Regions from separate parts of the Streptomyces sp. NPDC093018 genome, predicted to be linked through region 1. Evidence: riboswitches for the same ligand, from Rfam matches in the RefSeq annotation. Region 1 holds a riboswitch; each other region holds the start of a gene.

Region 1 (7,547 bases):
TCGGTGCGGCTGACCGCGGTGGCCAGGGCGAGCGCCCACACCCACCAGGCCATGGGGTGCAGGGTGCGGGGCAGCCGCCGGCCGCCGCGATCCGGTGCCGCCGCGGCGGCGGGTGCCTCGACGGCCGTACGGGACACGGCGGTCACCCGGAGCGGCGGCGCCGGTGTGCCGCGTAGGCCGCCGCGCCGCCGATCAGGACGACCAGACCGGCGCCCGTGACCACGGGGACGATCGAGCCGGCGTCGTGCCGGGCCTCGGCGGCGGGGGCGGCGTCGACCACCCGGGTGCCGCTGCTCGGGGACGGGGGCGGGGTCGCCGGGGCGCTCGTGGTGGTGCTCGGCGACGGCGACGGGCTCGCGCTCTTGCTGGGCTTCGGCTCGGGCTTCGGCTTCGCCGACGGCGGGGCGGAGGGGGCGGGCTGCTTCTCCGGGGCCGGTCCTGTGTTCACGCCGGGCGGCAGCTCGGGGGCCCTGCTGGTGGAGGCGGGCTTGCCCGCGTCGCCCTGCGGCGCGGTGTTGTGGGCGCGCAGCTGGTCGGGGGTGACCTTCGGGCGGCCCTCGGTGCCCTGGATGTTCGTGCCGCCGAACTCCCACAGGTCGACGCTGCCGGGCTTGGGCTTGTAGAGCATCGCGCCGAGCTGGCTGTACGTCCAGTCGGTGGCGCCGGGATCGGCGTGCCAGTACGACCAGTACGCGGAGGCGGGCGGGGTGAGCACGCAGTCGTCCTGGGCGGGGGTCGGGTACTGCCGGCCGTGCTGGTAACCGCTGTAGCCGATGCGGCAGATGAAGGCGGGGCCGTCGTGCCCGGTGCCGGTGGTGCTCCAGCCGCCCTGGTTGAGCAGCTCGTACCCGGTGGTCGGGGTGGTGCCGCAGGAGCGCAGGATCGGGCCGCCCCAGTGGCTGAGATCGACGGCGAGCACGGCGCCCGAGGTGGTGGTGCAGCGGCCCATCGGCTGGGGGGCGGCGGCGGCCGGGGTGGCGGCCTGGACGACGGCCGCGGCGCCGAGGCCGAGGGCGGCCAGGGCCCGTATCGGGCGGGCCGCCGCCCTCATCGTCCGCTCCCGGTGCCGGTGCGGCGGCGGGCGACGACCACCGTGCGCCAGCCGGCGAGCATCAGCAGCACGGCGATCGCGGCGAGGGCACCGGCCTGGACGCCGGTGGCGGCGAGGATGCCGCCACCGCCGCTCGCGTCGGCCCCGCCGGTGCTTCCGGTGCCGCCGGTGTCTGCGGTGTCTCCGGTGGTGACGATGTCCGGGGCGCTGCCGCTGGGGCTCGGGGTGGGCTGGGGGGAGGTGCCGGTCAGGCTGCGCTCAAGGGTGCCGAAGGAGATGCCGGTGGCGCCGCCGACGGCCTGGGTGGAGGCGCGCAGATCGGAGCGGCGGTCACCGCCCTTGGCCACCGCGAACCCGCCGTCGCCGTTCTGCTGGGAGGCGAGGAACTTACGGGCCTTGGCGAGCTGCTCGGCGTACTTCGGCGCGTCCAGCGACAGTCCCTGTACGGCGAGGGCCGCCGAGTTGACGGAGTCGCCCGCGGTGCCGGGGAAGCCGCCGTCGGCCAGCTGCCGGGAGGCGAGCCAGCTCAGCGCCTTGTCGACGGCCTTGTCCGCCTTGGCGCCGCCCGCGAGGTCGAGGGCCATGGCGGCGATGGCGGTGGAGTCCACGTCGGAGTCCTTCGTGGACGGGATCAGGCTGGGCCAGGCGCCGCTGCTCTCCTGGAGGCTCTCCAGGTAGGCGATCGGCCGCTGGGCCGCTGTGGTGTCGCCCGCGCGCAACTGGGCCATGACGGCGAGGGACTGGGCGAAGACGGAGGGCGCGTAGGTGTAGGCGCCCGCGGCCGCGCAGGAGCGGTCGCTGCCGGTGCTGGCCTTGGCGCAGACGGCCTGGTCGAGGGCGGCGATGAGGTCGTGTCCTGTGAAGTGCCGGGGGTCGCGTCCGACGGCCTCGGCGAGCAGGGCGGTCTTGCCGATGGACCCGGCCGCCGCGTACGAGGTGCCGACGTTCGTCCAGTCGTCCACCGTGCGGCCCGCGCCGTCCTTGCCCCGGTGGTCGAGGAAGTCCACGATGCCGCGCAGCCTGGCGTTGTCCAGGCCGGTGGCGGCGAGCGCGTAGGCGCCGTCGATGGTGAGGCCGAAGTCGGCGCGGCCGGATGTGGTGCCGTCGCCGTAGTACTGGCCCTGCTTGAGGTTGGCCGCCTTGGTGAGGTAGGCGACGCCCTTCTTCAGATCGGGGCCGGTGCCCGGGGCGGGGGCGGGGGTGGTCGGGGTGCCGCTCGGGGAGGTCGGCGGCGGGGTGGGCTCGGTGGTCTTGGTGGTGAGGGTGACGAGGCTGGTGCCGGTTCCGGCGAGGACGGCGGGCGAGGTCGCGTAGACGGCCGGGTCGGTGGCGCCTTCCTCGAAGCCGAAGCCGCCGCCGTCGAGCTGCTGCCGGGACAGCCAGCCGACGGCCGCGGCCGCACGGGTGGTGTCGCCGAGGGCGGCCAGTGCCTGGGCGGCGTACGCGGTGGCGTTGACGGATCCGGTGGTCGAGCCGGTGTAGCCGGGGAAGGCGCCGTCCGCGCGCTGGGCGCCGCCGAGGTAGGTGCGGGCGGCGGTCACCGCGTCCTCGTGGCCGCCCGCCCGGTGCAGTACCAGGGCGATCAGTCCGGTGGTGGCGGGGTCCGGGTCGCAGTACTCGCCGGAGCGGATGAGGATGCTGGTGAAGCTGCCGTCCTTGCACTGGAGTTGGGTGAGGCGGTCGACCGTCGCGGCCGGGGGTGTCACCCCGGCCCGCAGCAGCGCGAGGACCGCGAGGGCCTGGCCCTCGGCGTAGGAGGAGGCGCGGAAGTCGCCCTTGGCGGTGCAGCCGGGGGTGGCCTCGCCGGACTCCGGGCCCGCCGCGCACACCTGGCCGGTGAGGGCGGCGAGCAGATCGTGGCCGCCGAAGGCGCGCGGGTCGCGGCCGGTGCTCTCGGCGAGGAGGGCGAGCCGGGCGACGGCGGTGGCGTCGGGGGCCTGGTCGGTGCCGTTCGGGTAGGCGAAGTCCGCGGTGTGGGCGGCGAGATAGTCGGTGACCTTGTCGAGCGTGGCGCTCTTGCCGTTCGCGGCGGCCAGCGCGAACGCGGTGTCGGCGGTCAGCGAGTAGTCCGGGGTGGTGGCGCCGTCGTCCACGATCCGCTCACCGTCGGTGAGTTGACCGGTGAGCCAGGTGGCGGCGGCCTTCGTGTCGATCTTGCCCGGGGCGCCGGTGGGCTCGCCGGGGCCGGGCCCGGAGGGGTCGCCGCCGCGTACGTCGTCGGGGGTGAAGGTGGGCTTGCCGGTGGAGCCCTGGACATCGGTGCCGCCGTAGACCCAGGCGTCGACGTCGCCGTCCTTCAGCTTGCGGTCCATGGCGCCGTACGGGCTGTAGGTCCAGTCGCTCTGGCCCGGGGAGGCGATCCAGTACGACCAGTACGCCGTGGCGGGCGGGGTCAGGACGCAGGACTCCTTGTCCGATGTCGGGTACTGCGTACCGGAGTCGAAGGAGCCGTACCCGATGCGGCAGATGAAGGCGGGGCCGTCGTGCTGGGTGCCGGCGGTGCTGAACCCGGCGTCGTGCAGCAGGTCGTAGCCGGTGGTGGGGGTGAGGTCGCAGCCCTCTTCCACCGGGCCGCCGAAGGGCCCGAAGTCCACGGCGACCAGTGCGCCCTTGGTCGCGGTGCAGCCGCCGGTGCCGTCCGCCGTCGCGGGTGTGATCGTGATCGTGAGGAAGGCCATGCAGGCCGCGAGCAGGGTGCACAGGGCCGCCGCCAGGGCCGCCACGCGGGGCGGGACCGCCCTCGCCCGCTCGTCTCTTCGCTGCCCGGTCCCCACCACGGCCCCCTCGGTCGGCCGGCGCGGGCACGGGCGTGGCAGAGGGGCCCCGGGAGCACGGTAGGAGCCCGGAAGCCGGTCGCACCACGCCGCAGTCCACGACGGCGTCTGTTGCAGATGTCACGCTCCAGGCAGTCCGGCTCGCCCGGGACGGTGCCGGGCCTACGGTTGCGGGTCAGCGCCGGAATTCGACCGGCTTCCCCTGGAACTCATTGCGTATCAGCCGGATTTGAGCACGCTTCACCGAATGCGTCAAGAGCGGTGGGAGGTGTGGCCGTCGGGTGAAGGGCGGGCGCTGGCGGGCGGGTTGGCCGTCGGGTACCGTCTCGGTCTGCCGAATGGGGGAACCCGGTGGGAGTCCGGGGCTGACGCGCAGCGGTATGGGACGGCGGGGCCGTTCCGAGCCCGAATGCCCAGGCGGCGCAGCACTTTTGGAAGCCGGTCCACGCGTTCCGGACGGCGGCCAGCGCTCGCTGCTCCGCCGGTTCGACGGGCCGTGGCACCGGGCCGGGTCGGCGTCCTCCATCCAAGGAGCAGGCCATGATCCGTCCGCTGTCCCTCCGCCGACCCGCGCTCGTGGCAGCCGCCGCGCTCGGCGCGTTCACCCTCGCCACCCTGCCCGCCGCGGCCACGTCCTCCCCGGCGCAGATCACCACGTCGAAAACGAACGGCGTCGGCTACCTCAAGTCCCTTCAGGCCGCGGACGGTTCGTACGCCGGGTCGGGGCTGTCCAACGAGTGGGCGTTCAGCGCGCTCGCCTCGGCCGGGACCGCCGCGGTGGATGTGACACCCGGGGGTGACACGAGCAAGAACGCGAGAACCGTCTACCGGAATCTGCTCTCGACCGCCGCCTGGCTGTCCGCGTCCCCCGTCGTCACGGACTACGAGCGTGCGGTGCTGAACGCCTACGCGGCGGGCATCGATCCGGCCCGGGTGTCCGCCTCGCGGGATCTGATCGCCGACATCTACGGCTACTGGCAGACCTCGGAGAACGGCTACTTCGGCCCGTCGGCCAACTTCAACGGCACCGTGTTCGCCGCGCTCGCCCTGAACGGCGCGAAGACGCAGTCCGGGCAGGCGCGGATACCGGCGGCACTGCGTGACTCCGTCGTCGCCCGGATCCGGGCCAACCAGCACAACGACGGCGGCTGGAACTACGGCAAGGCCGAGGGGGATGCGAGCCAGCTCGCCGCCACCAGCGACATCGACATGACCGGTGCCGCGATGGCCGCGCTGTGCACGTCCGGGGTGCCGAACACCGACAGCGGCATCGTCCGGGCCAAGGCGTTCCTGAAGAGCAAGCTGGTGGCGAACAGCGGTGCCTTCAACGCCATGTTCGGTGTGAACTCCGACTCCAACGGCTGGGCGGTGTCCGGTCTCAACGCGTGCGGCATCAATCCGCAGACCGGTGACTTCCTCACCTCGGCCGGGAAGACCCCGGTGGACTTCCTGATCGCGCAGCAGTTCAACCCCGGCGGCGGCTTCCGGTACCAGCCGGGTGACACCTCGCCGACGGCGTACTCCTCGATCGACGCCCTGCGCGCGGTGGCCGGCGGCGGCTTCACCGCGGCACCGCCCGCGCCCACGACGCCGGGCGCCCCGCAGTGGGTGGGCCAGAGCTCGTTCACCTCCGGTACGGCGACGAAGCTGGCGCTCAGCGTGGACGACGGGGCGGGCAACCTGAAGGTGTGCTCCGTGGCACTCACGCCGACCGGCACGACGACCACGTTGGGCGCCGTCCTCGACGCCGCCCAGAGCGCGGCCACTCCGTCCGGCTGCGTCACGGACCTCACCCCGGCCTCCGGCTCCGGCACCGTCACCACCCTCAACGGCAAGGCGAACAGCGGCTCCAGCACCTGGAAGACCAGCATCGACGGCTCGGCCTTCACCACCGCCACCCGCGACATGACGATCGGGGTCGGTGACACGATCGCGGTGCGGTGGGGGGTGTGACGGGGGGCAGTGCCTGAGAGGCGGTGCCTAGGAGTGGTGCTCTGCGAGGCGGGCGCTCGAAGGGGGCGCTCGCCGCGAGGCGTTCGGCATGGCGCGCTCACCCCGGGGAGCACTCAGCGGCCGATGCCGGAGGCGCCAGATCATCCGGCGCATCGCACACCGGATCCGACACCGGGCGCCCGGGGCACGGCGCGCGGAGTCAGCGCGGGCCACCGGCTATCCGGCACTCGCCCCCGCCGCGCCGTCCTGAAGGAGATTCGGGACGCGGCGCCCGCCGCACGGCAAGGGCAGCGGCCACTCGGCGCAGCAGAGTGCGGAGCGGCGTGGTCGCCCGACCGGCGCATCGGTACGGCACGCGCCTCCTACCACTCACCCCGAGACCCAATGCACGCGGCACACGGCGGACGAGGATCGGCGTGAAGCAGCTCGTCCAGCTCGCCATGCCCTGCGACGGCACGGCGATGCCCGCTCGGCGTACGAGGTGCGATGTAGGCGTGCTCACCCGGCACCGGAGGTACAGCGCGCGGCGGGCCCCGCTCCAGGTGTCCGGCCCGCCGTTCCCCGCTCGGCCCCGCCCCAGGCGGCCCCCGTCGGCGCTGGACGTACCCCCTGGTCGGCCCCCGCCCCGAGCCGCCCGGACCGCCGCCCTCCTTTCGGCGCCACCGCAAGCACGCCCGGCATAGGCTCAGCGCATGCGGATCGTCTCCCTTCTTCCTGCCGCGACCGATATCGTCGCCGCGCTCGGTCTCTCCGCGAGCCTGGTCGGGCGTACGCACGAATGTGACTGGCCGCCCCGGGAGGTGGCGGCGGTGCCGGTGGTGACCGGGGCGGAGCTGGACCAGGACGTGCTGACCAGCCGGGAGATCTCCGATGCCGTCGGCGGGTCGGCGCACTCGGGGTCGTCCCTGTACACGCTCGACACCGAGGCGCTGGCGGCGCTGCGGCCCGATGTGGTGCTCACCCAGGACCTGTGCGCCGTGTGCGCGGTGTCGTACGAGCGGGTCAGCCGGGCCGTACGGCTGCTCGACGCGGACACCCGGGTGCTCAGCCTGGAACCGCGCACGCTGGACGACGTACTGGACTGCCTGGTCACCGTCGGCGAACTGCTGGGCGTGCGTGAGCGCGCGCTGCGCCGCCGGGCCGAACTGCGGGACCGGCTCGACCGGTTAAGGGGCGCGGTCGCCGGTCTCGGCCGGCCCCGGGTGGCGGCGATCGAATGGCTCGACCCGCTGTGGCCGGCCGGACACTGGGTGCCGGAGCAGATCACCGCCGCCGGGGGCGAACCGCTCCTCGCCTCGCCCGGCGAGCACACGGAACCGGTGGAGTGGTCGGCGGTGCGCGCCGCGCGGCCGGACGTGCTGCTCGTCCTGCCGTGCGGCTTCCCGCCCGAACGCACCCTGCGTGAGGCCGAGTTGCTCACGAAGCTGCCGGGCTGGCCGGAGCTGCCCGCCGTACGGTCCGGTCGGGTCTGGGTGCTGGACGGGCCGTCGTACTACAACCGGCCGGGGCCACGGGTGGTGCGCGGGGCGGAGGTGCTGGCCCATGTCCTGCACGGGGTGCGGGCCGGGGAGCCGGTCGCACCGGCCGAGGCGCGTCCGTTCCCCGGCCGGTGAGGAGCGGGCCGGATCAGAACGCCGTCCAGGTGAACGCCACGGTGTCTCCGGCGTTCAGCTTGAACTGGCAGCCGCCCACCGGGGTGGGCGTGCCGTTGACGGAGATGTTCCAGTAGGCGGAGGCGCCGCCGCTGACGTTCTTGATGATGTCGACGG
Region 2 (7,547 bases), on a different contig from region 1:
CGGCGTTCGTCGCCGTGCGCCGCTACGTCCGCCTGCACGTGGGCGCGTACGTGATTGCTCCCGACCGGTTCGTCCAGGGAGGCGGCCAGGCGTACGGCGTCGTCGAGCAGGCCGATGGTGTGCGGGAAGGCATCGCGGAAGAAGCCCGAGATGCGCAGGGTGACGTCGATGCGGGGACGGCCCAGCTCCTCGTACGGGACGGGCTCCAAGCCGGTCACGCGGCGCGAGGCGTCGTCCCAGACGGGGCGGATGCCGAGCAGGGCGAGGGCTTCGGCCACGTCGTCGCCGGCGGTGCGCATGGCGCTGGTGCCCCACAGGGACAGGCCGACGGAGACGGGCCAGTCGCCGTTGTCGGCGCGGTAGCGCTCCAGGAGGGATTCGGCGAGGGCCTGGCCGGTTTCCCAGGCGAGGCGGGAGGGCACCGCCTTGGGGTCGACGGAGTAGAAGTTGCGGCCGGTCGGCAGGACGTTGACGAGGCCGCGCAGCGGGGATCCGGAGGGGCCTGCGGGGACGAAGCCGCCGGCCAGCGCGTGGACCGTGTGATCGAGTTCGGCGGTGGTCGCCGCGAGGCGCGGGACCACCTCGCGGGCGGCGAACTCCAGGATGGCCCGGACCTGTTCGCCGTGCCCGGTGGGGGCAGCGGCCGGGTCCCAGTCCGCGTCGTCCATCGCCTGGACCAGGGCGCGGGCCTGTTCCTCGGCGGTGTCAGCCGTTGTACGGGTGGCGGCGGACTCGTCCAGGCCGAGGGCTTCGCGCAGGCCGGGCAGTGCCTTGGCGCCGCCCCAGATCTGGCGGGCGCGGAGGATGGCGAGGACGAGGTTGACACGGTCGGCGCCGGTGGGCGGGTTACCGAGGACGTGCAGGCCGTCGCGGATCTGGGCGTCCTTGATCTCGCAGAGCCAGCCGTCGACATGGAGGAGGAAATCGTCGAAGCCGTCGTCGTCGGGCCGGTCCGCCATGCCGAGGTCGTGGTCCAGCTTCGCCGCCTGGATCAGGGTCCAGATCTGGGCGCGGATGGCGGGCAGCTTGGCCGGGTCCATGGAGGCGATCTGGGCGTACTCGTCGAGGAGTTGCTCCAGGCGCGCGATGTCGCCGTAGGAGTCGGCGCGGGCCATGGGCGGGACGAGGTGGTCGACGAGGGTGGCGTGCACACGGCGCTTGGCCTGGGTGCCCTCGCCGGGGTCGTTGACCAGGAAGGGGTAGACCAGTGGGAGGTCGCCGAGGGCGGCGTCGGGGCCGCAGGCGGCGGACAGGCCGGCGTTCTTGCCCGGCAGCCACTCCAGGTTGCCGTGCTTGCCGAGGTGGATCATCGCGTCCGCCCCGAAGCCGCCCTCCGACTGGGGGGCGGCGATCCAGCGGTAGGCGGCCAGGTAGTGGTGGGAGGGCGGCAGGTCCGGGTCGTGGTAGATGGCGATCGGGTTCTCGCCGAACCCACGCGGGGGCTGGATGAGGACGAGCAGGTTGCCGAAGCGCAGGGCCGCGAGGACGATGTCGCCCTCCTTGTCGCGGCTGTGGTCGACGAACATCTCGCCGGGCGCCGGGCCCCAGTGGTCCTCCACCGCCACGCGCAGTTCCTTCGGCAGCGTGGCGAACCAGCGTCGGTAGTCGGCCGCGGGGACCCGTACCGGATTGCGGGCGAGCTGTTCCTCGGTGAGCCAGTCCTGGTCGTGGCCGCCCGCCTCGATGAGCGCGCGGATCAGTTCGTCACCGTCACCGGAGGCGAGGCCGGGGACGTCCGTGTCGGAGCCGAAGTCGTAGCCCTCCTCGCGCAGACGCCTGAGCAGGGCGACGGCGCTGGCGGGGGTGTCCAGACCGACGGCGTTGCCGATCCGGGAATGCTTGGTGGGGTACGCCGACAGGACGAGAGCCAGCCGCTTGTGCGCCGGCGGGATGTGGCGAAGGCGGGCGTGGCGTACGGCGATTCCGGCGACCCGGGCCGCACGCTCGGGGTCGGCGACGTAGGCCGGGAGGCCGTCGGCGTCGATCTCCTTGAAGGAGAACGGCACCGTGATCAGACGGCCGTCGAACTCGGGCACCGCGATCTGGCCGGCCGCGTCCAGCGGCGAGACGCCCTCGTCGCTCGCCGCCCAGGCCGTGCGGGAGCCGGTCAGGCACAGGGCCTGGAGGATGGGGACGTCGAGGCCGGTGAGCGCGCCCGCGTCCCAGGACTCGTCGTCACCGCCGGCCGATGCCTCGGCGGGCTTGGTGCCTCCGGCCGCCAGGACCGTGGTGACGATGGCGTCGGCGGCTCCGAGTTCGGCGATCAGTTCCGGCTCGGGCGCCCGCAGAGAGGCGACGTACAGGGGCAGCGGGCGGCCACCGGCCTCCTCGATGGCGTCGCACAGTACGTGGACGAAAGCCGTGTTGCCGCTCATGTGGTGGGCGCGGTAGTAGAGCACGGCGATGGTCGGGCCGCCGGTCGGCCGGTCCGGGCGCTCCAGCGGGCCCCAGGTGGGAGCGGGGGCCGGCGCGTCGAAGCCGTGACCGGTGAGCAGGACGGTGTCCGAGAGGAACCGCGCGAGCTGTCCGAGGTTGGCGGGGCCGCCATGGGCGAGGTAGGCGTGCGCCTCCGCGGCGATGCCGACGGGGACGGTGGAGGCCGCCATCAGCTGGGCGTCGGGAGCCTGTTCACCGGTCAGGACGACCACCGGTCGCCCGTCCGCCAGCAGCAGGTCGATGCCGTCCTGCCAGGCGCGGATGCCGCCCAGCAGGCGTACCACCACCAGGGCGACGCCGTCGAGGAGGGCCGGGAGGTCGGCCGGGGTGAGACGGGCGGGGTTGGCGAAGCGGTAGCCGACCGGGCCGTCGGCCGCGCGGGCGCTGAGCAGATCGGTGTCGGATGTCGACAGGAGCAGGATCTCGTGGGCGGGCGGGACTCGCTCCCCGGACGGAGTGGGCATGCGTCGCCTGGCCTTCCTCGGGGTCCGCGCCCCGGGCGGTGTCGGATTGGGTCTCGCCCCCGGAGGAATCCGAGGACGAGGGAGGGGAGTTCCTGGCTCACCCGGCCTGGTGAGGCCGAATTCACAGTGGCGGGACCGCGCCGGATTCGCACCGGCTTCCTCTCTTGTCGCCGTGATGGCGGTTCGCGGATCAGGTGATCCACTGTGGAGCATAGTAAGGGTCACCGTAGGAGCGCGGGGCGTACATCCCTCATGATCGTGGGTATGCTCACCGCCATGCCCACGGCAGACCTTCCTCCCTCCCCATCGCCCCAGGCCACCCCGGCCGCGGGGGACCGCGGTGATGCCTGCCCCGGAGCGCTGCGCCTGCACACGGCGGACGACGGCGCCCTTGCCCGTATCCGGCTTCCCGGTGGAATCCTGACCATCGGACAGGCGGAGGCGCTCGGCCGGGCCGCCCTCCGGCTGGGCGACGGCGACCTGCACCTGACGTCGCGCGGCAATGTACAGTTGCGCGGCCTGGCGGCCGGGTGCGGCGGGGAGTTGGCGGCGGCGTTGGACGCGGTCGGCCTGCTGCCCTCGCGCGAGCACGAGCGGGTGCGCAACATCGTCGCCTCACCTCTGTCCGGCCTCGACGGTGGGGGCGCACAGGATGTGCGTCCTTGGCTGACGGCTCTGGACGCCGCGTTGTGCGCGAGCGAAGCCGCGAGGGGGCTGTCGGGCCGGTTCCTGTTCGCGTTGGACGACGGGCGCGGCGATGTGGCCGGCCTCGGTGCCGACGTCACGGTGCGTGCGACCGGCGACGGCCGAGCATGGCTGGGCCCCGGGTCGGTCCGGGTGTCCGCCGTCGACGCGCCGCGCGCGGCTCTGGTGGCCGCCGAGACCTTCCTGGAGGCCGCGCGGTCCCACGGGGCGCGAACCTGGCGGGTGTCCGAACTCCCTTTGCCGCAGGGCGAGCTGGACCATCTGGTGCGTGACCGGCTGACGGCCGAGGGCATCGCGCAAGAGGTCCGTCCCGAGCCGGTCGGTTCGGCCGACGGACCGCCCCCGGGGATTGTCGGTGAAGCCCTGTCCGCGCACGTTCCCCTGGGGCGGCTCTCGGCCCTCCAGTGGGAGGCGTTGACGGTCGCCGCGGACACCGAGCTGCGGCTGACCCCTTGGCGTGGCGTGGTCGTCCCCACCGTGGGCGCCACCGCCGCGCGGCGCGTCGAGTCGCTCGAACGCCTCCGTGGCGCCGGACTGGTCACCGACCCCGTGTCCTCCTGGCTCCGCGTGGGCGCCTGCATCGGCCGCCCCGGATGCGCCAAGGCACACGGCGACGTACGGGCGGACGCGGCGCGGGCGTTGGAGTCGACGGGCCGCCCCGCTCTCCCCCTGTACTGGTCCGGTTGCGAACGGCGCTGCGGCCACCCCCGTGGTGACCATGTCGATGTGCTCGCGACCCCGGACGGCGGGTACCGTCTGTCGGCCGCCACGACGGCCGGAACCACACGCACCGTGTCCGCGGCAGGTCCCTTCCAGATGGGCGCCGCCCTCGCGGCGATCACCTCATGATCCCCAAGACGACCGAGAGCAGTGAGAAGAGCACCGTGACCACCCACGTCTACGAGAAGGACGGGGCGGCGATCTACCGCCAGTCCTTCGCCACCATCCGCGCCGAAGCGGACCTCACCGGTCTGCCCGCCGACGTCAGCCAGGTCGCGGTGCGCATGATCCACGCCTGCGGGATGGTCGACCTCGTCAAGGACCTGGCACACACACCCGCCGTGGTCGCCCGGGCCCGCGAGGCCCTGCGGGCCGGCGCACCGATCTTCTGCGACGTACAGATGGTGGCCAGCGGCGTGACCCGCAAGCGGCTGCCCGCCGCCAACGACGTGCTCTGCACGTTGTCCGACCCGGCCGTCCCGGAACTGGCCGCCACGATGGGCACCACGCGCAGCGCCGCCGCGCTGGAGCTGTGGCGCGACCGGCTGGAGGGTGCGGTCGTCGCCGTCGGCAACGCTCCCACCGCGCTCTTCCGCCTGCTGGAGATGATCGAGGAGGGCGCTCCGCGACCCGCCGCCGTCATCGGCGTCCCCGTCGGTTTCGTCGGCGCGGCCGAGTCCAAGGACGCCCTGGCCACGCATCCGTCCGGCCTGGAGCACCTGGTGGTGCGTGGCCGCCGCGGTGGCAGTGCCATCGCCGCCGCCGCGCTCAACGCGATCGCGAGTGAGGAAGAGTGAGCGGCAAGCTGTACGGGGTCGGCCTCGGCCCCGGTGATCCTGCCCTGATGACCGTACGGGCCGTCGAGGTCATCGCCGAGGCCGACGTGGTCGCGTATCACAGCGCCCGGCACGGCCGGTCCATCGCGCGCTCGATCGCCGCGAAGCACATCCGCGCCGACCATGTCGAGGAGCCGCTGGTCTACCCGGTCACGACGGAGACCACCGACCACCCGGGCGGCTACAAGGGCGCGATGGAGGAGTTCTACGCCGAGGCGGCCGCCCGGCTGGCGGCCCATCTCGACGCCGGCCGTACGGTGGCCGTGCTCGCCGAGGGGGATCCGCTCTTCTACGGCTCCTACATGCATATGCACAAGCGGCTCGTCGACCGCTACGACACCGAGGTCGTCCCCGGGGTCACCTCCGTGTCGGCCGCCGCGGCCCGCCTGGGCGCACCGCTCGCCGAGGGTGAGGAGGTGCTGACGATCCTGCCGGGCACCCTGCCGGAGGAGGAGCTGACCGCCCGGCTGGCCGCCACGGACGTGGCGGTGGTGATGAAGCTCGGGCGCACCTTCCCCAAGGTCCGGCGCGCGCTGGAGAGTTCGGGTCGGCTGGGTGCGGCCCGGTACGTGGAGCGGGCCACCATGAGCGGGGAGCGCGTCGCCGAACTGGCCGATGTGGACGCCGAGTCGGTGCCGTACTTCGCGGTGGCGGTGCTGCCGAGCCAGGTGGACGCCGAACGGCCCGTGCGCGAGCGCGGCGAGGTGGTCGTGGTCGGAACGGGTCCCGCCGGTCCGCTGTGGCTGACGCCCGAGACGCGGGGCGCGCTGGCCGCCGCGGACGATCTGGTCGGCTACACCACCTACCTCGACCGGGTCCCCCGGCGGCCGGGCCAGATCCGGCACGGCTCGGACAACCGGGTCGAGGCCGAGCGCGCCGAGTTCGCCCTGCAACTGGCGCAGCGGGGGCGCCGGGTGGCCGTGGTCTCGGGCGGTGACCCGGGCGTCTTCGCGATGGCCACGGCCGTCCTGGAGGTGGCCTCGCAGGTGGAGTACAAGGACGTGCCGGTGCGTGTGCTGCCCGGCGTGACCGCCGCTAACGCCGCCGCGGCGAGAGCGGGGGCTCCCCTCGGCCATGATTACGCGGCCATCTCCCTCTCCGACCGGCTCAAGCCGTGGGAGGTCATCGCGGAGCGGTTGCGGGCGGCGGCCTCGGCGGATCTGGTGCTGGCCCTGTACAACCCCGGTTCACGCAGCCGGACCTGGCAGGTGGGCAAGGCGCGCGAGCTGTTGCTGGAGCACCGGGCACCGGCTACGCCGGTGGTGGTCGCCCGGGACGTGGGCGGCCCCGGAGAGCGGGTGCGGATCGTACGGCTGGGCGAGCTGGACCCCGCCGAGGTCGACATGCGCACGATCCTGCTGGTCGGTTCCTCGCAGACACAGGTGGTACGGCGGGGTGCGGGCGAGGAGATCGTCTGGACGCCGCGCCGGTACCCGGAGGCCTGAGGGTGAGCGGTGCCGCGGGCTGCCCGCGGCACCGCCTCCTGTGCTACTCGTCGTGTTCCGCGGCCGTGGCCGGGCGGGCCAGACCCGCCGTCCACTTCTCCTCGATGCGGCCGAACTTCCACACCAGCAGGGCGACGGCCCAGGTGGCGAAGAACAGACCGACGATGACATAGCCGATGATGTTGAGGTCGAGGCCGGAGACCCAGTCCCAGAACGCGCCGTGCAGGTCCGCCTTCTCGGCGACCAGGCCGAGGAGTTCGACGGAGCCGATGATCAGGGCGACGGCGACGGACAGGCCGGTGATGGTGAGGTTGTAGTACACCTTGCGGACCGGCTTGGAGAACGCCCAGCCGTAGGCGAAGTTCATGAACGAGCCGTCGATGGTGTCCAGCAGCGACATCCCGGCCGCGAACAGCACCGGCAGGGTGAGGATCGCGTACCAGGGCAGTCCGGAGGCGGCGCCGGAACCGGCGAGGACCAGCAGGGCGATCTCGGTCGCGGTGTCGAAGCCGAGGCCGAAGAGGACGCCCAGGGGGTACATCTGCCAGGGCTTGGTGATCGACTTCATCAGGCGGCCCAGCAGGCGGTTCATGAAGCCGCGGTTGTTGAGCTGCTCCTCCAGGGCGGCCTCGTCGAAGTGGCCGGAGCGCATCTGCCGGAAGACCTTCCAGATGCCCACCATGATCAGCAGATTGATGGTCGCGATGACGTAGAGGAAGGTCCCGGAGACGGTGGTGCCGATCCAGCCGGTGACGTTGTGCAGGGACGAGTTGTCGTTCTCGACGGGGCCGGCCAGCGCCTTCATGCCCAGGGAGAGCAGGAAGGCGAGGGCGAAGACGATGGTGGAGTGGCCGAGGGAGAACCAGAAGCCGACCGACAGCGGGCGCCGGCCTTCGTTCATCAGTTTGCGGGTGGTGTTGTCGATGGCGGCGATGTGGTCG
Region 3 (7,547 bases), on a different contig from region 1:
TCGCCGAGCACGGCCTGCCCGAGGACGCCCTGCTCGACATGGGCGACTTCGCGGGCGCCGTACTGAAGTACATCCGCCGCCACCCGGTGGACCGCCTCACGATCTGCGGTGGCTTCGCCAAGCTCTCCAAGCTCGCGGCGGGCCATCTGGACCTGCACTCCGGCCGCTCCCAGGTCGACAAGGGTTTCCTGGCCGAACTGGCCCGCGGTGGCGGCGCGGACGAGTCACTCACTGCCCGAGTGGCGGCCGCCAACACCGGTCTCGCCGCACTGCAACTGTGCCAGGCGGCCGGAGTACCGCTCGGCGACCTGGTGGCGCGGGCCGCCCGGGACGAGGCCCTGGCCGTGCTGCGCGGGGCACCGGTCGCCGTGGACGTCATCTGCATCGACCGGGCCGGCACGGTGGTGGGGCGCAGTACGGTCCGCTGAGCCGCCGCGTCACCGGCCGGCCGGCACGGTCCGCAGATAGGCGCCGAGCCGTGCGATCGCCGACGGGTTACGAGGGCTTTCCACCAGGTCGGCGTAGTCCAGGGAGATGATCCGACGGTGTGCGACGGCGGCGACATTCCGCAGCGGGGGGTAGGACAGCAGGAACTTCTTCTTCTGCTCGGCGCTGACGTCGCCGTAGTCGCAGATGACGATGACGTCCGGGTTCCGCTGTACGACGCTCTCCCAGCCGACCGTGGTCCAGGAGTCCGCCAGGTCGTGCATGACATTGACGCCGCCGGCCTCGGTGATGATCTGCTCCGGGGCGGCGTAGCGGCCCGAGGTGAAGGGCGTGCTCTGACCGCTGTCGTAGAGGAAGACCGAGGGACGGCCGGAGCCCTGGGGCGCCTTGGCCCGCACGTCCGCGATCTGCTTCTTGAAACCGGCGATCAGCGCCGCCGCGCGCTTCTGGACCCCGAAGAGCCTGCCGAGGTTGGTGAGGTCGGCGTACAGGGCGTCCAGGGGCGGCATGATGCCCCGGGCGGACTTCCCCCGGCCGTTGTGGCAGGACTCGGTGAGGATGTACGAGGGAATGCCGAGCTTCTTCAGGCCGTCGGGGGTGAAGCCGCCGTCCTCCCGGAAGCCGTAGTTCCAGCCGGCGAAGACGAGGTCGGCGCGGGCGTCGAGCACGTTCTCCTTGGTGAGCTGGTCCTTGGACAGCCACTTGACCTTGTCGTAGCCGTCCTTCCAGGGCACATCGCGCAGATCGCCCTTGTCGTCGGGCATGGCGAAACCGGCCATGCGGTCCTCCAGGCCCAGGGCGAACATCAGCTCCGTGATGCCGACGTCGTTGGTGACGACCCTCTCGGGAACCTTGTCGTAGGTCACCTGACGACCGCAGTTGGTGAGGGTGACCGAGGACGAGGGTTTTGCGTCCTTGGCCCGTTCCACCGTCGCGCCGCATCCCGTGGCGGTCGCGGCGAGACAGAGGGCGGTGGCGAGAAGCTGCTTGCGCATGGTCGTCCTTCAGATGGTGGGCGGGAGCAGGTCGAACAGGAGCTGCACGGCATCCGTCTCGGGGTGCCGGACGGCGTGGGCCCGGACGCCGAACACCTTCGCCAGCAGCGGGGGTTCGAGGACGTCACGGGGCGGTCCGCAGGCAACGATCCGGCCGCCGTCGAGGACGTAGAGGACATCGCAGTGAGCCGCCGCCAGGTTGAGGTCGTGGAGGGCGGCCAGCACAGTCAGGCCGCTGGCTCGGACCAGGGACAGGATGTCCAACTGGTGGGCGATGTCGAGGTGGTTGGTGGGTTCGTCGAGGACCAGAATCCTCGGTTGCTGGGCCAGGGCCCGGGCGATGAGGACCCGCTGCTTCTCACCGCCGGACAGGCTGAGGAACCCGCGGTCGGCGAGGTGGGCGACGCCGGTGCGCTCCATCGCCCCGGCGCAGATCTCCCGGTCCGAGGCGGCCGTACGGCCCTGGTGCGGCAGCCGTCCCATGGCGACGACCTCGGCGACGGTGAAGTCGAACTCGGCGGAGGACTCCTGCGGCAGCGCGGCCAGGGCCCGGGCGGCGGCCCGCGCGTCCATGGCGTGCAGATCGCGGCCGTCCAGCCGCACCACTCCCCCGGCCGGGCGCAGCGCCCGGTACAGGGAGCGCAGCAAGGTCGACTTGCCGCTGCCGTTCGGGCCCACGAGTCCGACGAACGCCCCGCTGTCCACGGTGAGGGCGATGTGCTCGACCAGGCGGGTCCCGGCCGCCTCGATCGTCACGTCATCGATGTCGAGTCGCATGCTCAGCGGCCTCCGAACGCATAGCCGGCCCGCCGCATCAGGAGCAGGAACGCGGGCACACCGACCATCGCGGTGATCACTCCGACCGGTAGTTCGGCGGGCGCGAACAGCAGCCGGGACAGCAGGTCCGCCCACACCAGCAGTACGGCTCCCGCGAGCGGGGCGACCGCCAGCACACGGCGGTGGTCGGCGCCGACCAGCATCCGTACGACGTGCGGCACCATCAGTCCGACGAACCCGATGGCCCCGCTGACCGCCACCACCGTCCCCGTCACGGCGGCGGTGACGACGAACAGCTCCCGGCGCAGCCGAGCCGGTCCGACGCCGAGCGCGGCCGCGGTCTCGTCCCCCATGGCGAGCGCGTTGAGCGGTTCGGCCCGCCACCGCAGCCAGGCCCATCCCGCCGCGACGGTCACCGCGGCGAGCGGCAGTTGGGCCCAGGTGGCGCCGCCCAGGCTACCCAGCAGCCACATCATCGCCGACCGGGCCGCCTCGCCCCGGGCCGCGCCGAACACCATGACCGTGGTGACGGCCTCGAATCCGTACGCCAGCGCCGTGCCGGTGAGGATCAGGCGCAGCGGCGTCAGGCCCCGCGGTGAACGGGCCACGGCGTACACCAGCGCCATGGCGGCGAGTGCCGAGGCGAACGCCGACGCGGACAGCGCCCACACCCCGAGACCGGCGAACGCTCCGAGGAGGATCACGGCGTTGGCGCCCACCGCCGCGCCGGAGGAGATGCCGAGCACGAAGGGGTCGGCCAGCGCGTTGCGGACCATCGCCTGCACAGCCACTCCGACGGCCGCGAGCCCGGCTCCGACCACGGCGCCGAGCAGCACCCGGGGCAGCCGGAGCTCCCAGACGATGGTGTACGCGGCTTCGTCACGCGCGTGCACGGTGCTGCCGGTGAGTCCGGCCCACAGGAAGCGCAGCGCCTCGGTCCAGCCGACCCCGGCGGCGCCGAGCCCGACACCGCCGACGAGGGACAGCAGGAGCAGCAGCGCCAGGGCCATGCTGAGCGGCGGCACGGGTATGCGGCTGGGGGCCGTACTTCGGCTCACGGGAGAGTCGTCCTTCACACGGGCCGCCTGCTGGACGTCGAGCAGGAGCGGCCCGGGCGGCCGATCAGGCGGCCCGGCCCCCTTCTCGCAGTCCGCGGCGAGCAGTCAACGGGTCGATCCGCCCCCGCAGGCGATCGGGCTCGCACGACGGCCGTCGGACCGGCCGTCGTGCACACCGTTGCGGGTCAGCGCCGGACTCTCACCGGACTTCCCCCGCGGGAGGCGAGGGGAGCCTAACAAACGGCTCCCGCGGCTCTGTTCAGCACAGATGCCGCTCGCGTTCGGGCGAGTACAGGTGGCTGTCGCGGAACTGCTCCGCCCCCAGCGTCCGCCCTACCATGATCACCGCGGTGCGCAGGACGTCCGCGTCCTTCATCTTCTGGGCGATCTCGTCCAGGGTGCCCCGGATGATCAGCTCGTTCGGGCGGGAGGCGTAGGCGACGACCGCGGCGGGGCAGTCGGCGCCGTAGTGCGGGCGGAGTTCCTCCACCACACGGTCCACGTACTTGGCGGCCAGGTGCAGCACGATCAGCGCGCCGCTGCGGCCGAGCGTGGCCAGGTCCTCGCCCTCCGGCATGGCGGTGGCGCGGTTGGCGACGCGGGTGAGGATGACGGTCTGGCCGACGGTGGGCACGGTCAGTTCCCGCTTGAGGGAGGCGGCCGCGGCGGCGAAGGCGGGGACACCGGGGACGACCTCGTAGGGGACCCCGGCCGCGTCCAGCCGCCGCATCTGTTCGGCGACCGCGCTGAACACGGAAGGATCGCCGGAATGGAGGCGGGCCACGTCGTGCCCCTCCTCGTGGGCGCGGAGCAACTCGGCGGTGATCTCGTCCAGGTCGAGCCGGGCGGTGTCCACCAGGCGGGCGTCCGGCGGGCATTCGGCCAGCAGTTCGCGGGGGACGAGGCTGCCCGCGTACAGGCAGACCTGGCAGGCGGCGAGCGTCCGGGCGCCGCGCACCGTGATCAGGTCGGCGGCGCCGGGGCCGGCGCCGATGAAGTACACGGTCATCTGTCAGCTCCTGGTGAGGGGTTGTCGGTCTTCTGTACGGCCCACTGGGTGACCGGCATGGCCTGCCGCCAGCCGGTGAAGCCGCCCACGGGCACGGCGTGCGCCACCGCGAGCCGCACCAGCTCGCCTCCGTGACGGCGGTAGGCGTCGGCGAGCAGTGCCTCGGATTCCAGGGTGACGGTGTTCGCGACGAGTCTTCCGCCGCGGGGCAGGGCCGTCCAGCAGGTGTCGAGGAGGCCAGGGGCGGTGAGCCCGCCGCCGACGAACACGGCGTCGGGCCGTGGGAGTTCGGCCAGCGCCGCGGGGGCGGCACCGCCCACGACCCGGAGTCCGGGCACGCCGAGTCGCTCCGCGTTGCGGAGGATGCGCTCGGCTCGTACCGGGTCGCGTTCCACGGTGACGGCCCGGCACGACGGGTGGGTACGCATCCACTCGATGGCGATCGAGCCCGACCCGCCGCCGATGTCCCACAGGAGTTCTCCCGGAGCGGGGGCGAGCGCGCCGAGTGTGGCGGCACGGACGTGCTTCTTGGTGAGCTGCCCGTCGTGCTCGTACGCCTCGTCCGGCAGCCCCGGCCCCGCGCCCAGTCGCACGGCGTCCGGTGCCCGCCGGCATTCGACGGCCACGATGTTGAGCGGGTCACACGGCCGCTTCGTCCGCGCCCAGTCGTCGGCCGTCAGCTCGGCGGTCGTACGCTCCCGGTCCCCGCCGAGTTGTTCAAGCACCCGCATCCGGCTCGGTCCGTAGCCGCGGTCACCGAGCAGCGCGGCGACCTCGTCGGGAGTGGTGGCGCCGGCACTGAGGACAAGGAGGCGCCGGCCGTCGTGGAGGGCTGCGGCGAGGCGGGCGAGGGGACGGCCCACCAGTGTGACGACCTCGACGTCCTCCAGCGGCCAGCCCAGCCGGGCGGCGGCGTGGGACACGGATGAGGGGTGCGGCAGAACGCGCAGTGCGTCGGTCTCCTCGGCGAGCGCGCGCCCGATTCCGTAGAACATCGGATCGCCGCTGGCCAGAACGGCGATACGGCGGCCCGCATGAGCGGCGAGCAGCCGGGGGACGGCGGGGCGCAGTGGAGACGGCCACCCGACGCGCTCACCGGCGCACTCGGGGGGCAGCAGATCCAGCTGGCGCGGGCCCCCGACGAGGACCTCGGCCCGGCGCAGTTCCACGCGGGAGGGCTCGGCCAGGCCCCGCCAGCCATCGGCTCCGATCCCGACGACGGTGATGACGGAAGGCGGGCCTTGTCGGGCGGGGGTCACTGCTGGCTACCTCGGAGTTCAGGGGAGTGTCAGGGGCGCACTCTACTAAGTGATCAGCCATGCGGCCGAGCCCGGGTTCACATCCGGAGGGATCTTATTGCACACTGTTCGCAATAACTCATTCATCGCAGGAAGGGGAGAGCATGGGCTCTCCGATCGTGCTCGGGATCGAGTCGTCGTGTGACGAGACCGGTGCGGGGATCGTCCGGGACGGGCGGCTGCTCGGGCACGCCGTGGCGTCGAGCATGGACGAGCACGCCCGTTTCGGCGGAGTGGTGCCCGAGATCGCGTCCCGCGCCCATCTGCATGCGCTGCGCCCGGTGGTGCGTGAGGCACTGGAGCGGGCCGGGCTTCGGCTCTCCGACATCGGGGCGGTCGCCGTGACGACGGGTCCGGGCCTGTCCGGCGCGCTTCAAGTGGGCCTCGCGGGCGCGAAGGGCATCGCCTACGCACTGGGCGTCCCGCTCTACGGCGTACATCACCTGGCCGGTCATGTCGCCGCCGACACCCTTGAGCACGGCCCGCTGCCCGACCCGTGCATGGTGCTGATCGTCTCCGGCGGCCACACCTCGCTGCTCCTCGTGCGCGACCTGGCCCGCGACCCGATCGCCCACCTCGGCGACACCCTCGACGACGCCGCCGGGGAGTGCTTCGACAAGGTGGCGCGGGTTTTCGGGCTGCCGTATCCCGGTGGCCCGGCCATCGACCGTGCCGCGCGGGAGGGCGATCCCCGTGCCGTTCCCTTCCCTCGCCCGTTCCCGGGCTCGTACGACTTCTCCTTCTCGGGGCTGAAGACGGCGGCGGCGCGCTGGGCCGAGTCCCACACCGGGCGCGAGCTGCCCGTGCACGACGGGGCCGCGTCCCTCCAGGAGGCGGTCGCCGACGTCCTGACCCGCAAAGCCGTGGCCGCCTGCCGGGAGCATGGGGTCGGCACGCTGGTCGTCGTCGGCGGGGTCGCCGCGAACTCGCGGGTGCGGTCACTGGCCGAGGAGCGCTGCCGGGCGGCCGGTATCGCCCTGCGGGTACCGCCGCTGAGGCTGTGCACGGACAACGGCGCGATGATCGCCGCCGTCGGCGATCTCCTCGTACGAGCTGGGGCCGAGCCGGCTCCGCTGGACGTGTCGATCGACCCCTCGGCCCCGCTGGAGTACGCGGCCCTGCACCCGGTCGCGGCCGGAGCGGTGGCGGCGTGATGGACATCCGTCCCGCCGCACCCGACGAGCTCCGGTCCCACGGCGCGGACCTGCGCTCCGTCTACGCCGACGCGTTCTGCGCACCACCCTGGAACGAGGACGGGGGAAGGGCGGACGCGTTCGCCGCACGGCTCGGTTCGGACGTACGGCGGCCGGGGTTCACCGCGGCACTCGCCTTCCAGGGCGAGGAGGTCGTGGGCTTCGCCACCGCCTGGGTCACGCCCACCCCCTTCCCTGCCGACCGTTGCCATCCACAGGCGGCCTCGGGTCTCGGACCGGGCCGTACCGAGGCGTGGTTGTGCGGTGCCCGCGAGGTGGACGAGCTAGCGGTCCGTCCCACCGCCCGCGGCACCGGGATCGCGGCCGGCCTCCTGCGCGCCGTGACCGAGGACGCCCCCGGCGGCCGCGCCTGGCTGCTCACCTCCCTCCGGTCGGCCGAGGCCATGGCCTTCTACCGCCACCAGGGCTGGACCCAGGCCACCCATCCCTCCCCCGACGGGCACGGCATCGCGGTCTTCCTCGGCCCCCGCCATCCCGCCCGAACTCTGGCTGCCCAGCCCCTGTAGCCACCCGGAGACCCCTGTGCGTACCGCCGAGATCCGCCGCCGATTCCTCGACTTCTTCGCCGAGCGCGGTCACACCGTCGTACCCAGCGCCCCGCTGCCCACACCGGACCCGACGCTGCTCTTCGTCAACGCGGGCATGGTCCCCTTCAAGCCCTACCTGACGGGAGAGGCAGCGGCCCCGTGGCCGCGGGCGACGAGCGTGCAGAAGTGCGTGCGCACCCTGGACATCGAGGAGGTCGGCCG
Region 4 (7,547 bases), on a different contig from region 1:
CGCGCCGCGCTGGTTCCTCGCGGTCGCCGGACAGCAGCAGGGCCCGTACGACGAGAGCGCGCTGGCCGGGCAGGTCGCGGCGGGCAACCTGACCCGCGCCACGCTGGTCTGGCGCAGCGGGCAGGCCGCCTGGCAACCCGCGGACCAGGTCCCGGAGTTGGCGTCGCTGCTCGCCGACGTGCCGCCGCCGCTGCCCCCGCAGGGCTGAGATCCGCCGTCCGGCACCTCGGGTAACAGGTCACAAGGAGAAGTGAGTTGACGGATCAGGACGTCGCGCCGGCGCCCGACAGGGCGTTCCAGTGCGAGGCGTGCGGCGGGGTGAGCGAGTACGCGCCCGGGACCTACGCGCTGCGCTGCCCGTACTGCAAGCACGAGCAGGACATCACGCCGATACCGCGGCAGGTCACCGAGCACCCCATCGAGGAACTGGCCGAGCTGCGGCGGGCGTCCGCGCCGAGCCGGGTGAAGGTGTACACCTGCCCCGGCTGCCACGCGGTGACCGAGAGCGACACCCTCAGCGACAAGTGCCAGTTCTGCGCCACCCCGCTGGTCGCGGACGCCGCCGGCACCGAACGCGTCGTACCCGAGGCGGTACTGCCGTTCGGGGTGAGCCGTGAGGAGGCCCGGGACGCCCTGGCGAAGTGGACGAAGTCCCGCTGGTTCGCGCCCGGCGAGCTGAAGAAGGTCACCGAGGCGGAGACGTTCCGGGGCAGTTACCTGCCGCACTGGACGTACGACGCGCAGACCTTCACCGAGTACTCCGGTCAGCGCGGCGAGCACTACTGGGTGGAGGAGGAGGACTCCGACGGCAACACCCGGCAGGTGCGGCACACCCGTTGGCACCATGTGTCCGGAACCGTCGACCGGTTCTTCGACGATGTGCTGGTGCCCGGCAGCAGTCAGGTGCCGGAGAAGGAACTGGACAAGCTCACGCCCTGGCCGCTGGAGGAGACGGTTCCCTACCAGGAGGAGTACCTGGCGGGTTTCCGTACCGTCCGCTTCGACGTCGAGCCGGAGACCGGCCTGGAGTCGGCGAAGGCCCGGATGGCGCCGGTGATCCGCGCCGACTGCAAGCGGGACATCGGCGGCGACGAGCAGCGGGTGCACTCGATGTCCACCGCCTACAGCGGCCTCACCTACAAGCTGGTGCTGCTGCCCGTCTGGTTCCTGACCTACCTCCACGCGGGCAAGGCGTGGCCGGTCATGGTCAACGCCCGAACCGGCGAGGTCATCGGCGAACGGCCGTACAGCGCGGCCAAGATCGCCCTGGCCTCGGTGGGCGGCGCGCTGCTGATCGCGTTGGTGGTGCTGCTCGTGGTGATGCTGCGCAAATGAGCATGGGTGCGGGGACTTCCTCGCGGGCGGCCTGATGTGATCTTGGATACCCGGGGACCGTCCGATTGTGCGGGAGCGGGTGACCGGTTCTACGGTGGGCGGGCCGTGGTGTTCGGGAAGACCGGTGACAGCCCCCAGCGGGGCTCAGACCGGAGCGGCCCTCGCCACTGTGATCGGGGAGTATCCGTCCCAGTTGGGCACGGTCACCGTCCGCCGCCCGGCGGACGGGAAGGCCGGGACGGACACGCGCGCACCCGTAAGCCAGGAGACCGGCCACGGCACTTCACGAGCTGATCCACGAGGTGCTGGAGCGTGACCCCATGACCCTGCCCGCAGAGTCGACCCGTTTTCGTTGGCGGCGCGAGGACACCGTCCGAACCGCCGGGCTGCTGGTGGTGATCGCCGCCCTGCATGTCGTGGCGTTCGGCATCCTGTTCCTGCTGGTCGTGCCCGGGCACTACGAGGTCGGCTCCAAGGCGTTCGGGATCGGCCTCGGGGTCACCGCGTACACCCTGGGCATGCGGCACGCGTTCGACGCCGATCACATCGCCGCGATCGACAACACCACCCGCAAGCTGATGGCCGACGGCAAACGGCCGGTGTCGGTCGGCTTCTGGTTCGCGCTCGGCCATTCCAGCGTGGTGGTCGCCATGGCGGCCCTGGTCGCGGGCGGCGCACAGCTCGCCGGCACCCTGCTCGACGACGACTCCCGTACCCACCAGACCCTCGGCGTCGTCGGCACCACCGTCTCCGGGACCTTCCTCTACCTCATCGCGGCGCTCAACCTCGTGGCCCTCGCGGGCATCCTGCGGGTCTTCCGGGCGATGCGAGCGGGGACGTACGACGAGGCCGCCCTGGAACAGCACCTGGACTCGCGGGGGTTCATGAACCGGTTCCTGGGTCGCTTCACCGGGGCGGTCACCCGGCCCGGGCAGATGTTCCCGCTGGGCTTCCTGTTCGGGCTCGGCTTCGACACCGCGACCGAGGTCACCCTGATGGTGATGGCGGGCAGCGGTGCCGCGGCCGGACTTCCGTGGTACGCGGTCCTGTGCCTGCCGCTGCTGTTCGCGGCGGGGATGAGCCTGTTCGACACGCTCGACGGCACGTTCATGAACTTCGCCTATCAGTGGGCGTTCTCCAACCCGGTGCGCAAGGTGTTCTACAACCTGACCATCACCGGCCTGTCCATCGCGGTCGCGTTCCTGATCGGCACCATCGAACTGGTCGGCGTGCTGCACGAGAAGCTCGATCTCAGTGACGTGGTGACCGATTGGATCGCCGGGCTGGACCTGGACAACGTGGGGTACGTCATCGTCGGCCTGTTCGTGGTCGTGTGGGCGGCGGCGCTGGCGTACTGGCGGTTGGCCGGGGTCGAGCAGCGGTGGGCGGGCCGGCTCGGCGGGGACGGCTGACACCCCGGCCGCTTCGAGGACCCGCGTGCTCTGCCGCCGGGCGGCCGTGCACGCCGACGTGCCAGCAGTTATGGCGTACGTCACGATCAAGTCCCGGAACCCGGCGCTCCGTCGGGCCGACTACTGCGACGGTACGGCTCCAATCGCCATCTCTCGCACGACGGTCCGATGCGACCAGGAAGGTCGGGCATGGCCGATATTCCGATGTCACCCGGCTCCACCGGTACGACCCGCGGCAGGCCGCTGCCGTCTCCCGCGCTCTGGGGATTCCTGCTCCTGCTGACGCTGCTGTTCGCGGTCTCCTACGCCGTCGGCTCGGCGGCGGGGCCGGTGGCGCCCGGCATACATGGCACCGGGAGCGGCGGCGATGACGACATGCCCGGGATGAGCCATGGGGGCGGCGAGTGACCGCGGTCGAACCGGCGGCGGAACTCCTTGTCACCGACATCACCGTCGGCGGAATGACCTGCGCGGCCTGTGTCCGTCGGGTGGAGAAGAAGCTCGGCAAGCTGGCGGGCGTCACGGCCTCGGTCAATCTGGCCACGGGGCTCGCCCGGGTCAGCCACCCGGCCGATGTCGCGCCCGAGAGCCTCCTCGCCGCGGTCGAACAGGCCGGGTACCAGGCCGCGTTGCCGGTGCGCGAGGACGAAGAGGACTCCGGGGCCGCAGGCGGTGAAGAGGCCGAGTCCCGGCGCGAGCGGGAACGGCTCACGGTCACCGCGCTGCTGGCCGTACCCGTGCTGGTGCTCTCGATGGTGCCGGCCCTGCAGTTCCGCGATTGGCAGTGGCTGTGCTTCGTGCTGGCCGCCCCGGTGGCCGTGTGGAGCGCCTGGCCCTTCCATGTCAGGGCGCTGCGGGGCCTGCGTCACTCCACGGCCACGATGGACACGCTGGTCTCGCTGGGTACCGTAGCGTCGTTCACCTGGTCGGCGTACGCGCTGTTCCTCGGCGGGGCGGGCGGGCCCGGGATGCGGATGTCGTTCAGCCTGCTGCCCGCCGCGTCGGACGGCAGCGCGCACCTGTATCTGGAAGCGGCCGTGAGCGTCCCGCTGTTCGTGCTGACCGGACGGTTCCTGGAGGGGCGGGCCCGGCGCGGGACCGGGGCGGCGCTGCGGTCGCTCGCCGAACTCGCTGCCAAGAACGTGACGGTACGGGACGAGGACGAGCTCGGCGAACGGTCGATCCCGATCGAGCGGCTGCGCGTGGGGCAGACCTTCGTGGTGCGCCCGGGGGAACGGGTCGCCACCGACGGGCGGGTGACGCGGGGCACCTCCGCCGTGGATCTGTCCCTGGTCACCGGCGAGAGCGAGCCCGTGGAGGTGGGCCCCGGATCGGCTCTGGTCGGCGGCGCCGTCAACGCCGGTGGACTGCTGCTCGTGGCGGCCACGGCGGTCGGCGCGGACACCAGGCTGGCGCGGATCACCCGTCTCGTCACGGAGGCCCAGGCCGGCAAGGCCCGGGCACAGCGGCTGGCCGACGCGGTCGCCGGTGTGTTCGTACCCGTCGTCCTCGCCCTCGCGGTGACCGTCCTCGGCTTCTGGCTGGGAGCCGGAGCCGATCCGCAGGCGGCTCTCACCGCCTGCGTGGCCGTGCTCGTGGTGGCCTGCCCGTGCGCGCTGGGGCTGGCGACACCGACCGCGCTGATGGCCGCCACCGGGCGTGGGGCGCAGCTGGGCGTGCTGGTGCGGGGGCCGCAGACGCTGGAGGCCCTTCAGCAGGTGGACACGGTCGTCCTGGACAAGACCGGCACGCTGACCACCGGTCATATGACGGTGGCCCGGGTCACCGCGCTGCCGGGCGCCCTCGGGCAGGAGGCGGTCGTACGACTGGCCGGAGCCGTGGAACAGGGCTCCGAGCATCCGATCGGACAGGCCGTCACCGCGTATGCGCGCCGTACGGGCGACGCCGGACCACTGCCGGAGGTGACGGATTTCGCCGCCGTCCCCGGGCACGGGGTCAGCGGCCGGGTGGACGGTCTGATGATCGAGGTGGGAGCGGCGGACGGCCGATTGCCGGACGAGCTGGCCGCGGCGCTGACCGCGGCGGAGGCGGCCGCGCACACCCCGGTCCTGGTGCGGGTGGACGGGCGGGCCGAAGCGCTGATCGCCGTCGGCGATGTGCTGCGCCCCGGCAGCTACCGGACCGTGGACCGGCTGCGCCGGCTCGGTATCCGCCCGGTGCTGGCCACCGGCGACGGCGCGGCGCCCGCCGAGGCGGTCGCCGCCGCGCTCGGCATCGAGGAGGTGCACGCCCGCTGCACCCCCGAGGGCAAGGCCGCCCTCGTGCGGGAACTGACGCGCGGGGGTGCCCGGGTCGCGGTGGTCGGCGACGGGGTGAACGACGCCGCCGCGCTCGCCGGTGCCGACCTGGGCATCGCCATGGGCGGCGGCGCCGACGTGGCCATCGGCGCGGCCGATCTGACCCTGGCCCGCGGGGACATCGAGGCGCTGGTCGACGCGGTCCGGCTGGCCCGGCGCACCCTGGGCACCATCCGGGCCAACCTGGTCTGGGCGTTCGGCTACAACGTCGTCACCGTGCCCCTGGCCATGGTCGGTCTGCTCGATCCCATGGTCGCGGCCGCGGCGATGTCGGCGAGTTCCGTGCTCGTGGTGGCGAACAGCCTGCGGCTGCGCGGCCGCCGGCCGTCCGGGACCCGAGGCCGGGCGCACGGGACGTATGGGATGCGCGGGACGAGCAGGACGAGTGGGACGCGCGGCGGGAAGGCGGTTGTGCGATGAGGCGGATCACGGACCGGGCCTCCTTCTTGAGGGGCCTCGGCCGGCGGCGGCTCAGGGACGGCACCCTGGCCGTCCTGGTGCCCGTCGTGGCGTCCTGTACGGCGCTGGTGGGGCTGACCGGCTGGGTCGGCGCGGGCCGGGCCGGGAGTCCGGCGCGTATCCGTGTCGCGGAGGGGCGGGTCCTGCTGCCCTCCGTCGGGGTCGCGGAGACGGCGGCGTTCTTCCGCATCGCCAACGAAGGCGGCTCCGCCGACACCCTCGTACGGATCACCGCACGTGACGTCCCCGGCGCGGTCACCCTCTCCCGGCACCGTATGAAGCCGGGCAACGCGGCCTACCGGTCCGTGATCGACTCCGTGGCCGTCCCGGCGGGCGAGGGCCTCGCCATGTCGCCGACCGGGGTCGATCTCACGGTGCCCGCGCCCTCGAAGGCGTGGCATGCGGGCGATCGCGTGCCGTTCACGCTGGAGTTCCGGCGCGGCGGCCCGGTCAGGGTCCTGGCCGTGGTGGTGCGGCCGGGCACGGTGGCGCTCCAGTAGTCGTTCCCTGTGCTTCCCGGGTTCCCTTGTGTCTGCTGTGTCCGCTGTGTCTGATGTGTCCGCCGCTCCGTCTGGCGCGTTGCGTCCCCCCGTTGTCGGCGAACCGGAGGGCGAGGGTTCCCGCCGCCCCCCTGCCGACGAGCGGGCCCCGGGTGCGAGGATGAGCGGGCTATGACTGTCCCGGGGTGGTGCCGCGCAGCGCGGGCCGGCGTGTTCGCCGCGGCCTGTGTGCTGCTGGCCGCCCTCGGCCACGCCACCATGTCGGGAACTCCCGTCCCCTGGTGGGCCATGGCCGCGGGCGCGCTCGGGACCGGCGCGGCGGGCTGGCTGCTCGCCGGGCGGGAGCGCGGCCGGGTGTCGATCGTCGCGGTCGTGACCGCCGCCCAGGTGGTGCTCCACGAGACCTTCTCGCTGGCGCAGGGGTCGGCGTCCGGCTCCATGGCCATGTCCCACGGCGGTCCGCCGACGGGCACCGGCGCCATGCACATGGGGTCGATGGGCTCGATGGGCTCGATGGACATGGGTTCTGCGGGCTCCATGGGGTCCATGCGGATGGACATGGGTTCCATGGGCGGGGCGGAGATAGGTTCCGCCGGGCACGCCCTGCACGGCATGGCCGGTCCCGGGCCCCTGCACGACATGGCCGGTATGAGCGGTGCGGCCTCGGTCGGCATGTTCGCCGCCCACTTCCTGGCCGCGGTCCTGTGCGGGCTGTGGCTCGCCTACGGCGAGCGGGCCGTCTTCCGCGTCCTGCGGGCGACGGCGGCCTGGCTCGCGGCCCCGCTGCGGCTGCTCGGCGCCCTGCCCACGCCGTACCACCGCCCCGGCGTACACAGGCGCCGCGCCGTCGACGCGCCCGCCCCGGTGCGTCTGCTGCTGTGCTGTTCCCTCACCTTCCGCGGGCCACCCGTGGGTGCCGCTGTCCGCTGAGACAGCCGGATCCACCGGAGCTCCTCGCCCTCCTCGTCTCGTCCCGCGGTGTTCTCGCGCGCGGTCGTGCCCACGCCTCGCTGCCCGGCACACCCACGCGCCGCCGTGAGCGGACCGGTCCCGACGGGCTCCGGGCCTCGCCCTACCTCCGCGTACGGGCGCACCCCATGCCCCGGTGAGCCATGCCCCTGTGCGGGCTCGGCCCCGGAAGACCGAGAAGGACATCACACGATGATCTCTGTCATGCCCGCTCCACGGGCGGATCGTGCCTCCGCGGACGCCTCCGCGACCGCCTGGGCGCTGGCCGCCCGCGGCGGCGACCCGGACGCGGCCGACCACTTCGTCCGCGCCCTGCACGCCGACGTCCTGCGCTACGTCACCTACCTCAGCGGCGACCCCCAGACCGCCCACGACCTCACCCAGGACACCTTCGCGCGGGCGTTCGGCAGCCTGCACCGCTACGAAGGCCGGGCCTCGGCCCGTACCTGGCTGCTGTCGATCGCGCGCCGCGCCGTCGCCGACAGCCTGCGCCGCGCCGCGGTCCGCCCCAAGATCGCGGACAGCGTCGACTGGCAGACCGCGGTGGAGGGCAC

The links. Region 1 has a riboswitch for cobalamin ahead of AB0N90_RS30915 (prenyltransferase/squalene oxidase repeat-containing protein). Riboswitches for the same ligand answer to the same signal wherever they lie in the genome.
Region 2: another riboswitch for cobalamin. It lies ahead of cobN (cobaltochelatase subunit CobN); the one in region 1 lies ahead of AB0N90_RS30915 (prenyltransferase/squalene oxidase repeat-containing protein).
Region 3: another riboswitch for cobalamin. It lies ahead of AB0N90_RS35365 (iron ABC transporter permease); the one in region 1 lies ahead of AB0N90_RS30915 (prenyltransferase/squalene oxidase repeat-containing protein).
Region 4: another riboswitch for cobalamin. It lies ahead of AB0N90_RS21385 (HoxN/HupN/NixA family nickel/cobalt transporter); the one in region 1 lies ahead of AB0N90_RS30915 (prenyltransferase/squalene oxidase repeat-containing protein).

The regions. Positions count from the first base shown of each region.
Region 1 is NZ_JBFBFF010000018.1:65,929-73,475, reverse strand. It holds gene AB0N90_RS30925 (CbiQ family ECF transporter T component) at 1-146, opposite strand, end outside; gene AB0N90_RS30920 (hypothetical protein) at 143-1,051, opposite strand; gene AB0N90_RS30915 (prenyltransferase/squalene oxidase repeat-containing protein) at 1,048-3,729, opposite strand; cobalamin riboswitch at 3,938-4,068, opposite strand; cobalamin riboswitch at 4,132-4,261, shown strand; gene AB0N90_RS30910 (hypothetical protein) at 4,366-5,778, shown strand; gene AB0N90_RS30905 (cobalamin-binding protein) at 6,471-7,391, shown strand; gene AB0N90_RS30900 (DUF4430 domain-containing protein) at 7,405-7,547, opposite strand, start outside.
Region 2 is NZ_JBFBFF010000025.1:65,724-73,270, forward strand. It holds gene cobN (cobaltochelatase subunit CobN) at 1-2,900, opposite strand, end outside; cobalamin riboswitch at 2,966-3,119, opposite strand; gene AB0N90_RS35325 (cobalamin biosynthesis protein CobG) at 3,153-4,454, shown strand; gene AB0N90_RS35330 (precorrin-8X methylmutase) at 4,451-5,122, shown strand; gene AB0N90_RS35335 (precorrin-2 C(20)-methyltransferase) at 5,119-6,606, shown strand; gene AB0N90_RS35340 (HoxN/HupN/NixA family nickel/cobalt transporter) at 6,650-7,547, opposite strand, start outside.
Region 3 is NZ_JBFBFF010000025.1:75,184-82,730, forward strand. It holds gene AB0N90_RS35350 (cobalt-precorrin-5B (C(1))-methyltransferase) at 1-428, shown strand, start outside; gene AB0N90_RS35355 (ABC transporter substrate-binding protein) at 438-1,442, opposite strand; gene AB0N90_RS35360 (ABC transporter ATP-binding protein) at 1,452-2,219, opposite strand; gene AB0N90_RS35365 (iron ABC transporter permease) at 2,222-3,229, opposite strand; cobalamin riboswitch at 3,385-3,520, opposite strand; gene cobM (precorrin-4 C(11)-methyltransferase) at 3,537-4,286, opposite strand; gene cbiE (precorrin-6y C5,15-methyltransferase (decarboxylating) subunit CbiE) at 4,283-5,545, opposite strand; gene tsaD (tRNA (adenosine(37)-N6)-threonylcarbamoyltransferase complex transferase subunit TsaD) at 5,689-6,738, shown strand; gene AB0N90_RS35385 (GNAT family N-acetyltransferase) at 6,738-7,304, shown strand; gene alaS (alanine--tRNA ligase) at 7,321-7,547, shown strand, end outside.
Region 4 is NZ_JBFBFF010000009.1:173,476-181,022, reverse strand. It holds gene AB0N90_RS21395 (SPFH domain-containing protein) at 1-208, shown strand, start outside; gene AB0N90_RS21390 (hypothetical protein) at 256-1,335, shown strand; cobalamin riboswitch at 1,425-1,628, shown strand; gene AB0N90_RS21385 (HoxN/HupN/NixA family nickel/cobalt transporter) at 1,656-2,747, shown strand; gene AB0N90_RS21380 (hypothetical protein) at 2,937-3,155, shown strand; gene AB0N90_RS21375 (heavy metal translocating P-type ATPase) at 3,152-5,485, shown strand; gene AB0N90_RS21370 (copper chaperone PCu(A)C) at 5,482-6,024, shown strand; gene AB0N90_RS21365 (hypothetical protein) at 6,196-6,954, shown strand; gene AB0N90_RS21360 (sigma-70 family RNA polymerase sigma factor) at 7,198-7,547, shown strand, end outside.